Regions from separate parts of the Vibrio tritonius genome, predicted to be linked through region 1. Evidence: predicted binding sites of a transcription regulator. Region 1 holds the regulator's gene; each other region holds the start of a gene.

Region 1 (3,195 bases):
CTGCTTTAGAATGGTCGGCTTTTCTACAATCAATAACTGAGAACAGCCCATGTCCGATGACAATAAAAAAGAACTGACTAAAGAAGAACAGTTCCGCCAAAAGGCTCTTGATTACCACGCAATCCCTACTGCTGGGAAAATTGCCATCTCTCTAACCAAGCCTGCGGATTCAGCTGAAGATTTATCTTTGGCCTACAGCCCAGGTGTTGCTGAGCCGGTACGTGAAATCGCGCAAAATCCAGAAAACGCTTACAAATACACAGGTAAAGGCAACACGGTTGCCGTGATCTCTAACGGCACAGCGATTCTCGGTCTTGGTAACCTAGGTCCTCTAGCATCAAAACCAGTAATGGAAGGCAAAGCGCTTCTGTTCAAACGTTTTGCTGGCATTGATTCAATCGACATCGAAGTAAAACACCGCACTATCGATGAGTTCGTTGACACTGTTGCCAACATCGCCGACACATTTGGCGGTATCAACCTAGAAGACATCAAAGCACCTGAATGTTTTGAAATCGAACGTCGCCTAATCGAACTATGTAACATCCCAGTATTTCACGATGACCAACACGGCACAGCAATCGTAACAGCAGCAGGCATGTTGAATGCGATTGAACTTCAAGGTAAAAAAATTGAAGAATGTACTATCGTATGTCTAGGTGCTGGCGCAGCAGCATGTGCTTGTATGGAACTATTGATCCAGTGTGGTGCTATGCGTGAAAAAATCTACATGCTAGACCGTAAAGGTGTTATCCATACTCGTCGTGACGATCTAAACGAATACAAACTACGTTTTGCCAACAACACTGACAAACGCACGTTGACTGACGTTATCGAAGATGCTGACCTATTCCTAGGTGTATCTGGTCCAGATCTAATGACTGAAGAACAACTTAAACTAATGGCAGACAAGCCTGTTGTCTTTGCATGTTCAAACCCAGATCCTGAAATCAAACCAGAAGTTGCTCATCACGCTCGCCAAGACCTTATCATGGGTACAGGCCGCAGTGACTACCCTAACCAGGTAAACAATGTTCTTTGTTTCCCATTCATCTTCCGTGGCGCACTAGACGTACGTGCTAGCGAAATCAACACCGAGATGAAATTGGCGGCAGTAGAAGCTATTCGTTCAATCGCTAAAGAAGAAGTTCCTGCAGAAGTATTGAAAGCAGCAGGTGTTGAATCTCTATGCTTTGGTCCTGAATACATCATTCCAAAACCAATGGATCCACGCCTACTACCACGCGTAGCAAAAGCAGTCGCTCAAGCCGCTGTGGATTCTGGTGTGGCACGTATTGCATTGCCTGACGGTTACATGGAAAACTAATCGATTATTGTTCATGGCTCCATAGTGATTCGTGAACAATAAGTAGCAAAAAGCCCCTACCTTATGGCTGGGGCTTTTTTTAAACTTTTCGCATTAAAAAAGGCGCTATCACTAAACACAATGGTGTGAATGTGCAACCACCACTGCAGTGACTCTCTTAGTCGTCGTAAGCCTCAAACTCAATTCCCATCGCGGTCATCAGTTCTTTCGCTTCAACAGGAATATCATCTGGACGGTCTTTACGTAGGTCTTCATCAGTTGGAAGCGGTTGACCTGTGTACGCGTGTAAAAATGCCTCACATAGCAACTCACTGTTAGTTGCATGTCGTAAGTTATTAATTTGGCGACGAGTACGTTCATCAGTCAGTACTTTTAGTACTTTAAGAGGAATAGAAACTGTAATCTTTTTTACTAACTCACTCTTCTTACCATGCTCTGCATAAGGGCTGATATATTCGCCGTTCCAGTCTGCCATTGCGCACCTTCGTTAAAATTATTTCGGTTATGAATATCAAAGACCCCAATTTTAGCGGGATTTACTGCCATAAGCAAAGACATATAGACGTCTAGAAGTGTTGACGTCTTCTTTTTTGATAAGTAAAGTGTGATGTTATGCATCACTCATCAGTCCCTGCTGTTATTTTTGAGGGGCTACAATGGATGCTCAAACTCAGAGCCACACAGGAAAGGAAACACTTATGACCACGCGCAAACCAGCGACCATTGCCGTTCGTACCGGTATTGAATCAGACACTCAATATCATGCTGTTGTTCCACCCATTTATCTATCAACCAACTATGGATTTCCTGCTTTTGGTGAAGTGCCAAAATACGACTACACCCGCTCTGGTAACCCAAACCGTAACCTGTTAGAAGAAGCGCTATCTGAATTAGAGTGCGGTGTGGGCGCAACCATTACAAACTGTGGCACCTCAGCTCTGAACCTTTGGGTATCTGCATTAGTTGGTCCAGAAGATACGATTATTGCCCCACACGATTGTTATGGTGGTACTTATCGCCTATTCAATACTCGTGCACAAAAAGGCGATTTCAAAGTGCTATTTGTGGACCAGTCCAATGAAACAGAATTTGCCAAAGCGTTAGAACAAAAACCAAAATTAATTTTGTTAGAAACCCCATCTAATCCGCTAGTTCGGGTAGTAGACATCGCCGAGGTGTGTCAACAAGCTCACGCCGTTGGTGCTTTGGTCGCCGTGGATAATACTTTCCTCACACCTGTCTACCAAAAACCTCTGACCTTGGGTGCTGACTTTGTTATTCACTCCACGACCAAATACATCAATGGACATTCAGATGTCATCGGTGGCGTGGTGATCAGTAAAGATGCCGAACACGCAGAAAAAATCGCCTGGTGGGGGAACTGTATAGGCGCAACGGGAACCCCATTTGATAGTTATATGACTTTGCGCGGTTTACGCACGCTTCCAGCTCGTATGCGCCAACATGAAGAAAGCTCCAAACAGATTCTTGATTACCTATTAACTCAGGATTTGGTTAAAGTTGTCTACCACCCTAGCCTGCCAGACCACCCAGGTCACGATATTGCCAAGAAACAACAATCTGGCTTTGGCTCTATGCTAAGTTTTGAGCTTAACGGCAGCTATGAACAACTCAAAGTATTCGTCAGCTCACTGCAACTTTTCTCTTTAGCCGAATCACTCGGCGGAGTTGAAAGCTTAATTTGTCACCCAGCCACCATGACTCACCGAGCTATGGGAGAAAAAGCGTTAGCAGAAGCGGGCGTATCTCAGTTGCTGTTACGTGTTTCAGTTGGTTTAGAAGATGCAGAAGACTTGATCGCCGATTTGGGCCAAGCTTTCAACAAGGCTAAGGAGATTTGTTAATGA
Region 2 (3,195 bases), 1.2 Mb from region 1:
AAGATGCAACGAGCGAAAAAAACGCGGCGTTTACGTCGAACCCATTACCGCGACCGAAAAGGTGGCCGAAATGGACGTCCAACTAACGTAAAGTAGCTTTTATCAATGAGTTTAATCTGCAGTTTGTCGGGAAGTGTATTGGTCATTCAGTAACTTATCCCGTCTAAGATTTATGAGCTCCTTTATCTATCGTGCGTTGTGCTTCAACGCTAAAAAGGTTTTCACCAAATTGACGCTGATAGTCAGTAATGGCCTTTTGTCCCTCTTCCCATCGCTCTGTTTCTATATTCCAGCGTATGAAGTTACGTGCTAAACGCTCACTTTGAGGCAAGTAATGCTTCGCTTGAATAAAATAATGCTGTGCTTTTGAATCGATATTACCTTGCCAAGCGCATAAAGCTGCGTTTTCGTATGTGGCTGCTAAGTCGGGGTAGTTAGGGGTGACCAGTGCTTGGTCAAAGTAATACAGCGAGTCAGCATATTGGTGTTGTCGACAAAGAAATGCTCCGTAGTTATTGAGTAAATCGCCACTGTGGGGGTGACGTTTAAGTGCAGTCGCAAAGGCACGTTTGGTTTTGTCTATTTCTCCCACTTTTTCATAGTAATACGTTAACGCAAGCTGGGCTGAAAGAGAGTTAGGCATCACCTCTAAGGCTCGGTCGATGTTTTGTTTAGCCCTTACGTTATCGCCTTGAGCTAAGTAAGCCAGACCGAGGGCAATTCGGGCCGCTGCGATAGCCTGCGGATCGTGAGCTTTATTTTGTGAAGATTGGTGGACACAACCACTTAAAAAGCAGAGCAGTAGTAACAGTCTAACAGGAAGTTTGGGCATGGATGTGCTCCTCAAACATAGAGCGCATATCATAAAAAGAGGTGCTGTGTAGAAGAAGATGTACGCCTTAAGCGTGCGACTGACTTAGCAAAATAGGTTTTGAACAATGCATATGGGTCACTTGCGTGACCCATATGTTTAAACAATAACAATAACAAATTAGTCTTCGTCTTTGGTGAACTTATCTTCGCTAAAGTTATCGAGATCGTACGGTGTTTGTTGGTAAACACAGTAATTGAGCCAGTTAGCAAACAGTAAATGCCCATGACTACGCCAGCTTGCATGCGGTTGATTTTCCGCATTATTATCTGGATAGTAATTAACTGGCATTACAGGGTCTAGGCCTTCTTTTACATCACGGATGTATTCGTTGTGTAAGGTTAGGGCGTCGTATTCGGGATGTCCGGTCACAAAGACGTTACGTTTATCTTTGGTTGATGCGAGATAAACCCCAGCGATTTTTGATGTCGCAAGAATGTCGAGATCGGTATGTTCGGCTAAGTATTCTGGATCAAAATCAGCGTAGCGAGAATGAGGTGCTAAGAAAGTATCATCAAAACCACGTAATAGTGGATGAAATTGCTGACGAATCTCATGTTGATACACCCCAGATAGTTTATCTTCTCGAGTACGTTTAGGTAGATCGTAAAGTAACTTTAATGCGGCTTGAGCTGCCCAACAAACGAATAGTGTTGATGTGACGTGGCTTTTTGCCCAATCCATAATGCGTTCTAGGTGATCCCAATACACGACATCTTCAAATTGGACTAAGCCTAGAGGTGCACCCGTGATGATCAAGCCGTCGAAGTTACGGTTTTGCACCATTTCAAACTGGCGATAAAAGGCATTGAGATGCTCTTCTGGTGTATTTTTACTTGGACGATCGTCAATTCGAAGCAGTTCAACATCGATCTGCAAAGGTGAATTCGACAATAAACGTAAGAATTGAGTCTCAGTCTCTATCTTTTTGGGCATAAGATTTAAGATCAACACTTTGAGTGGTCGAATTTCCTGCGTGGAAGCACGAGACTCTGGCATCACAAAGATGTTCTCATGTCGTAATACATCTCCAGCCGGTAATTGATCAGGTATCTTAATAGGCACTGCTTTCTCCCTAAGCGATAATTATGGACGTCTATACATCTAGACTTATAACTCAACTGCGGAATGATGTCGAGAGCAAAATGCGTTGGCAATAAAAATAAGTTACCCTAAAACAGAGAAAACAGTAAACTTTCTCTCTTCCCATCAATGAGTAGGATGGGAATCTATTTCTAATAACAACAAAGAGTTAAATTATTATGTCGCTGACGATTACCTTGATAAGAGGTTTGCCTGGATCGGGGAAATCTACCCTCGCAAAAACATTACCGGGCATTCATCTGGAAGCGGACATGTTCTTTGTTAATCCACAAGGTGAATATCAATTTCGTCCTGAGTCAATCAAGCAAGCCCACCAATGGTGTCAGGAACAGAGTGATTACTGGCTTTCACAGGGATGCGATATTGTGGTATCGAACACATTTGTTCGGCAGTGGGAAATGGCCTTTTATCGTAAATTGGCAAAAAGATATCGCGCAACACTGAACATATTGGTATGCCGTGAGCAGTACCGTAATGTTCATGGTGTGGATGAAAAAACCATTGCGAAAATGCGCCGCCAGTGGCAAGAACACCCCCAAAACAAATTCACCAAGTAGCTCGCTATATCTTTATGTTACTTGGTTTCCAACTCTACGTACTTAAATATCATCGATTGCTGTGCACGCTCAAAGGTAAACCAAGCAAAAACGCCCCATATTAACGTTAATAACCACAAATGGCTCCAATGTGTTGCGATTTGATGCCAACTTGCGCCCATTTGGTTAAGTGCTAAAAATCCTTTAATCGCCGGTGTGCTCGGCAACAAATCGACGAAGTAGGCAAGTGGGGTGGGTAAGCTTTCTATTGGCCAGATAAAACCGGCGGAAAAAACCAGTGGCATAGAACTGACCAATACCACAAGGGTAACGTATTCCCGCTTTGGTGTGATGGCGCCAAGAACGATGCCAATGAAAATGGAACTGAGTAGAAATGGCAGCAGTAATGTCATTAACTCTAGGGGTTTGGCTAGAGTATTAACGCCGTGATAATCGAAGCTGCCGCCAAAATAATAAGCGCTGAGTAGATAGTACACACTGGTGAGAACGAATGTTCGGACGACCAGTATTTTTCCGGTCGAGACGCTCCACCAATAGGTACTTGTTTGGGCATCTGCTTTTTGTGTTCCGCCAATCAGACCCGCCGCCATGACTAATGTTTGCTGTAGAATCAATACAAAGACGGCGGGCACCACGTAATCCACATAACCCATGCGTGCATTA
Region 3 (3,195 bases), on a different replicon from region 1:
AACATCAAATTGAATCTGGCGTCTGGAAAATCGGCGACAAGCTGCCCTCCTTGCGTAAGCAAGCAGAGCAAAGTGGCATGAGTTTGATGACCGTGTTACACGCCTATCAGATGCTGGAATCGCAAGGCTGGGTCACGTCCAAATCCCGTTCAGGCTACAGTATTGCTCCACGGATGGAAAACGTCACTACATCCCCTATCAAAGCAATTCGCTCGATAGAATCGATTGATATTAATGACTTTATTTTTGACGTGCTCCAAGCAACTCGTAATCCTCACATGGTGAGCTTTGGTTATGCGTATCCCGATCCTAGCCTCTACCCTCGTCAACAGTTGAATAAGTCGTTAGTCGCTGCAGCTCGCGATCTTTCAGTCTCTAATGCCCTTGATAATCTTCCACCGGGAAATGACACGCTTCGTTCCATTATTGCCAAACGCTATGCAGCTAAAGGGATGAACATCTCCCCAGATGAGATAGTGATTACCGCTGGCGCATTAGAGGCGTTGAGTCTTAGCCTTCAATCGGTCACACAGCCGGGAGATTGGGTGATTGTTGAAAGCGCTACCTTTTATGGGGCGTTGCAAACACTAGAACGCTTAGGTCTCAAAGCGCTCTTTATACAAACCGACCCCAAACTGGGAATGGATTTGAACTCGTTAGAGCAAGCGCTGCAAACCCACTCCGTAAAGGCATGTTGGATGATGACCAATATGCAAAACCCACTGGGATACACCTTATCCGATGAGAAAAAGCGAGCACTGGTCGAACTGCTACAACGCTATCAAGTCCCATTGATTGAAGATGACGTGTACAGTGAATTGTATAACGGAGAAGAGTTACCTCTGCCTGCCAAAGCCTTTGGTCACGAGAACATCATGCACTGCTCCTCATTTTCCAAATCACTCGTGGCAGGTTTTCGGATTGGCTGGGTAGCCGCGGGCAAACAGGCGTTGGCAATTCAAAAGCTGCAATTAATGACGACGGTGACCACCAGCGTACCCATTCAGCTCTCGCTAGCGCACTATCTCAGTACCCGCAATTATGAAAGTCACTTGCGCCAACTACGACGCAAACTGCATCTGCGTAAGCAGCAAACTGTAAAATGCCTGCAGCAGCATTTCCCGAGTGATGTGCTAATTCACGTCAACGCTGGCGGCTACTTTGTTTGGGTTGAACTGCCTAAGCAAGTCGATACGCTCAAGCTCTATCACGATGCGTTAGCTAAGATGATCACCATCGCGCCAGGGAAAATGTTTTCCTCCATGGAAGAGTTCAGTCATTGCTTTCGCATCAATACCTCATTTGAACTCACTGAACCGCGCATTCGAGCGATAAAAATGTTGTCTTCGCTGATTAAGGCGCAGCTCAATCACGCTTAACGAGATGGGGTGTAAATTGGGCTGGGGAATTGCGTCACTTTATCACCAAGATCAACAATTTTTGCCGAGCCTTGTTCTGCCACTTGATCGATACGCAGCACGCTGTGCAATGGGATATAAGTTCGTTCCACTTTCGCAAACTCGTTTTTTAGCCGTTCATGACTTGGGTCGACGACTATGGTGGTGTGGTTGTCCCACACAAAATCACCCAGTTCGATAAAACCGAACAAGCTACTGGTCACTACTTCATGGACGTACACTTCATACCTTTGACCAGCTTGAATAAAAGAGACTTTATACAGAGGATTCTTTGCACTCATAACTCGCTCCTACACCGACTCAACAATAAGAATAATGTTGAATATTTAATCGCTACCAAGGTTCTCAACACCCCGGTCTTAATATGCATATAAGCTTCTATCGATTGATATATGGGAGCTGAGGCTATTTTTCAAGCGCTTCTTAACCATAACTAACTGGAATAAAAATAGTGATTGCAACTTTCGATTTGATCCGTACTATGGGCGTTTAGATGTCCATACGTCTCAACACTCAGGAAGGAAGTCATGAAAGGAATAAAAGTCATTAGCCAATTTTGTTTAGCTGCGGCCTTAATCACAGGTCTAACCGCGTGTGGACAAGAAGATACTCAAGAAATTAAAGTCGGTGCAACGGTAGGACCACACGCTCAAGTGGTTGAAGCGGTAGCAAAAGAAGCCGCCAAACAAGGTCTCAAGGTAACGCTCGTCGAATTCAATGATTACGTTACGCCAGATGCCGCCCTTGCCGATGGCAGCATTGATTTAAACAGCTACCAACACTTACCGTTCTTACAGAACTACAATGCTAACCATAACAGTAACTTGGTTTCTGTTGGTCAATCAATCTTAATGCGTATGGGCGTTTATTCTAAGAAATACAAATCGTTAGAAGAACTACCAGACAATGCGCGTATCGCGATTCCTAACGATCCTACCAATGGTGGTCGTGGCCTACTGTTACTGCAAAGTGCCAAACTGATCCGTCTAAAAACAGGGATTGGTTATAACGCCACAGTGAACGACGTGATTGATAATCCAAAACATTTTGAATTACTTGAAATCGATGCAGCTCAGCTACCTCGCACATTAGACGATGTTGATGCCGCAGCCATTACCATGAACTACGTGATGTCGGCAGGGCTTGATCCTAAGCAAACTGGTATTTACATGGAACCTAAAGACGCACCACTTGCCGTAATGGTGGTTGCAGCCCGCGCTGAAGATAAAGACAACGCTAACTACAAAAAATTTATGCAGATTTTCCAATCTGAAGCCACAAAACAGTTTCTACAAGATACATTCAAAGGCACCATCGAACCGGCGTTTTAGTTCACACACCGCTTCATACCTTGTTCACTTAAAACGCCCTGAATGGGCGTTTTTTTATATTGGGAATCGACTCTAAATGAGTATTAGGCCGAGGCGTTTTAGCGGTCTTACTAAATCAACGTTTCAAGGATGACTTGGATTATAGCCCCCCAGATCTAGAGGCCAAGTTTACTATGCCACTACACATCACTTATATTTACGAGATCAAACAGGGCACTATTAACGTAAACGAAATACGCAAATTGGTTACCTTCCGCGCAAATTCTTTGACGTCCCCCCTCTAACTCCCCCCTGGTTTGGCTACATCATTAAACGGGATTTTATTGCAGGGGGGAGGACAAGTTTTGCGCTTGGGGTATGTTCCGTTGATCAAATTAGCAGCGGTCGATTAGCGGGACAGATACTTAAAAAACAGTAGTGCCCATAGAACACTGCTGTTTATTCGT
Region 4 (3,195 bases), 680 kb from region 1:
GCGCAGAAATGGGCTTGTTGATGAGCTCCCAAGGGGCGAGTTGTATTCGCTCCTATGCTGCGTTACCGATTTTCTACGTAGAATCACTATGTATTCAAATCGGTGCCTTGCCTATGAGCGAATACATTCTCGCTGAAACCGCATCTTAAGGTTACTTGGGAATAACGTTATGATTAGGTTAATTGTTTTCCAGTAAAGCGAATTTCTTGGTGGCAAGATTGGCAGCGATACACCGCTTGTCCACGTATAATACGATTGTGGCGGCGAATGGTTAATTGATGAGTTTGGCATGCACAGCGGTACTCAAACGTTTTACCTTGCACTGAGGTGATGGAAAACTGATGTGTGGTTTCCGGTTTGACCTGAAATACTTTACTCATCACGGCTTGCCATTCTGGACCGTGTGGTTTTACACGCCCAAAAATGTGATACGTCACTAAATGAGCGACTTCATGGGGGATGACCTGATCAAGAAAAGCATGCGTATTTTCGTTAAAAAGTACCGGATTGAGCCGAACCTCATTGAGATGCATGTAAGCCTTACCTGCTGTTTTCCCGCGTAATTTATAGCTTAACGTTGGAACAGGGAGTTCTTTGGAGAAGTAGTTGTTTGCTAGATCGATACAGAGTTGGATCGTGATGTGTGCTTGTTCGGTTAATTGTGGGCTGACCATACTTACTCTCTTGTGCGTTCGGCTTCATCTTACTGCAGCTTCGCAGAAAGTAAAATTAGCTGGCGACCTTTAGAACTGTATCCAATGATTGGATTGTTGATACAAAAAAGCCCCAGCTATGCTAGGGCTTCTTCTCATTGAATTCTAAAATAAGCTTATTTTAGACCTGCGAATTCACGTAGAAGAGCAGCTTTGTCGGTTGCTTCCCATGGGAATTCTTCACGACCGAAGTGGCCGTATGCAGCAGTTTGTTTGTAGATAGGTTGAAGCAGGTTCAACATCTCTTGTAGACCATACGGACGTAGGTCGAAGTATTGACGTACTGCTTTAACAATCACGTCAGTTGATACTTTTTCAGTACCAAATGTTTCCACCATGATAGACGTTGGATCTGCCACGCCGATTGCGTAAGAAAGTTGGATTTCACAACGATCTGCAAGGCCAGCTGCTACGATGTTTTTCGCAACGTAACGTGCTGCATATGCTGCACTACGGTCAACTTTTGATGGATCTTTACCAGAGAATGCGCCGCCACCGTGACGAGCTGCACCGCCGTAAGTATCTACGATGATTTTACGACCAGTTAGACCACAGTCACCCATTGGACCACCGATAACGAAACGACCGGTTGGGTTGATGAAGTATTTAGTGTCTTTATCAAGCCATTCTGATGGAAGAATAGGTTTGATGATTTCTTCCATTACGCCTTCACGTAGATCAGCAGTTGATACGCTGTCTGAGTGTTGAGTAGAAAGAACCACTGCATCGATACCTACGATTTTGTTGTCATCGTATTTGAAGGTAACTTGAGATTTTGCATCAGGACGCAACCATGGAAGAGTACCATTTTTACGTACTTCTGCTTGGCGTTGCATTAGACGGTGCGCATAAGTCACTGGTGCTGGCATTAGCACGCTAGTTTCGTTAGTTGCGTAACCGAACATGATACCTTGGTCGCCTGCACCCTGTTCTTTAGGATCTGCTTTATCAACACCTTGGTTGATGTCTGGAGACTGTTTACCGATAGTGTTTAAAACTGCACAAGTGTTAGCATCAAAGCCCATATCTGAGCCAGTGTAACCAATTTCACGTACAGTTTGACGAGTCAGTTCTTCGATATCAACCCACGCAGAAGTGGTTACTTCACCACCAACCATAACCATGCCGGTTTTTACGTAAGTTTCGCAAGCAACACGTGCTTTTGGATCTTGTTCCAGAATTGCATCAAGTACCGCATCAGAGATTTGGTCTGCAATTTTATCTGGATGGCCTTCTGAAACGGATTCAGAAGTGAACAGGTGCTTAGCCATGATAACTCCAATCTTCTATCTAATAGAGTAGCTGTCAGGACTTCGCTACTCTGCACTATCGATTAATATGTAGGCGTTTCTACATCTAGACGTCTATTCTAGAATGCAACAATCAAATTACAAGTTCTTTTTTGTATTAGTCATAACTAATCGTTTGCATAGAAGCTGAACAGTCTGCTGGGGGAGTGAGAAAAATTGTGGGAGTGCTTGGCAAAATCACAGTAAGGCTACCGTAAAAGGTTTGCAGTGATAGAAGGGCTTTGCGACAATACTGCCACCTTGTTATGGATAATTTATTTCTGCTTTTTTAGGAGCTGACATGTCTTCTCGCAAACATTTGGCGAACGCAATTCGTGCACTAAGTATGGACGGTGTTCAACAAGCTAATTCTGGTCACCCTGGCGCCCCGATGGGCATGGCTGATATCGCTGAAGTACTTTGGCGTAGCCACTTGAATCACAACCCGAAAAACCCACAATGGGCTGACCGCGACCGTTTCGTTCTTTCTAACGGCCATGGCTCAATGTTGATCTACTCTTTATTGCACCTATCTGGTTACGATCTTTCTATTAATGATCTGAAAAACTTCCGTCAGCTTCACTCTAAAACGCCTGGTCACCCAGAATACGGTTATGCGCCTGGCGTTGAAACGACCACTGGCCCTCTAGGTCAAGGTATCACTAACGCTGTAGGTATGGCGCTAGCTGAGAAAGCGCTTGCGGCTCAATTCAACAAAGAAGGCCACGATATCGTTGACCACTTCACTTATGTATTCATGGGTGACGGTTGTATGATGGAAGGTATTTCTCATGAAGCATGTTCATTAGCAGGCACGCTAGGCCTAGGTAAATTGGTAGCGTTTTGGGACGACAATGGCATCTCTATCGATGGTGATGTTGATGGTTGGTTCTCTGACGATACACCTAAACGCTTTGAAGCGTATGGTTGGCATGTTATCCCAGCAGTTGATGGTCACGATGCTGACGCAATTAACGCTGCGATTGAAGCTGCTAAAGCAGAAACGTCACGTCCTACTCTGATTTGTTGCAAAACCATCATTGGTTTTGGTTCACCAAACAAGGCGGGTTCTCATGATTGTCACGGTGCTCCACTGGGCGCAGATGAAATCAAAGCTGCGCGTGATTTCCTTGGCTGGAACTACGCTCCGTTTGAAATTCCGGCTGATATCTATACTCAGTGGGATGCAAAAG

What was found. The regulator MetJ, encoded in region 1, represses methionine synthesis genes. The targets are predictions, from matches to a motif close to TTAGACNTNTANANGTCTAA.
Region 2: a site for MetJ is predicted at 1,960-1,979, ahead of metA (homoserine O-acetyltransferase MetA). Genes of this name have one in related genera too.
Region 3: a site for MetJ is predicted at 1,908-1,927, ahead of JCM16456_RS15810 (MetQ/NlpA family ABC transporter substrate-binding protein). Genes of this name have one in related genera too.
Region 4: a site for MetJ is predicted at 2,062-2,081, ahead of metK (methionine adenosyltransferase). Genes of this name have one in related genera too.

The regions. Positions count from the first base shown of each region.
Region 1 covers NZ_AP014635.1:3,204,981-3,208,175, forward strand. The annotation lists gene JCM16456_RS14275 (malic enzyme-like NAD(P)-binding protein) at 50-1,327, shown strand; gene metJ (met regulon transcriptional regulator MetJ) at 1,485-1,802, opposite strand; gene JCM16456_RS14285 (O-succinylhomoserine (thiol)-lyase) at 2,026-3,192, shown strand; gene JCM16456_RS14290 (bifunctional aspartate kinase/homoserine dehydrogenase II) at 3,192-3,195, shown strand, end outside.
Region 2 covers NZ_AP014635.1:1,964,213-1,967,407, reverse strand. The annotation lists gene JCM16456_RS08650 (hypothetical protein) at 1-96, shown strand, start outside; gene pilW (type IV pilus biogenesis/stability protein PilW) at 164-832, opposite strand; gene metA (homoserine O-acetyltransferase MetA) at 992-1,936, opposite strand; gene JCM16456_RS08635 (AAA family ATPase) at 2,134-2,532, shown strand; gene JCM16456_RS08630 (ABC transporter permease) at 2,550-3,195, opposite strand, start outside.
Region 3 covers NZ_AP014636.1:119,618-122,812, reverse strand. The annotation lists gene JCM16456_RS15820 (aminotransferase-like domain-containing protein) at 1-1,379, shown strand, start outside; gene JCM16456_RS15815 (DUF1820 family protein) at 1,376-1,699, opposite strand; gene JCM16456_RS15810 (MetQ/NlpA family ABC transporter substrate-binding protein) at 1,946-2,749, shown strand.
Region 4 covers NZ_AP014635.1:451,550-454,744, forward strand. The annotation lists gene JCM16456_RS02105 (hypothetical protein) at 1-149, shown strand, start outside; gene JCM16456_RS02110 (SprT family zinc-dependent metalloprotease) at 174-674, opposite strand; gene metK (methionine adenosyltransferase) at 830-1,984, opposite strand; gene tkt (transketolase) at 2,304-3,195, shown strand, end outside.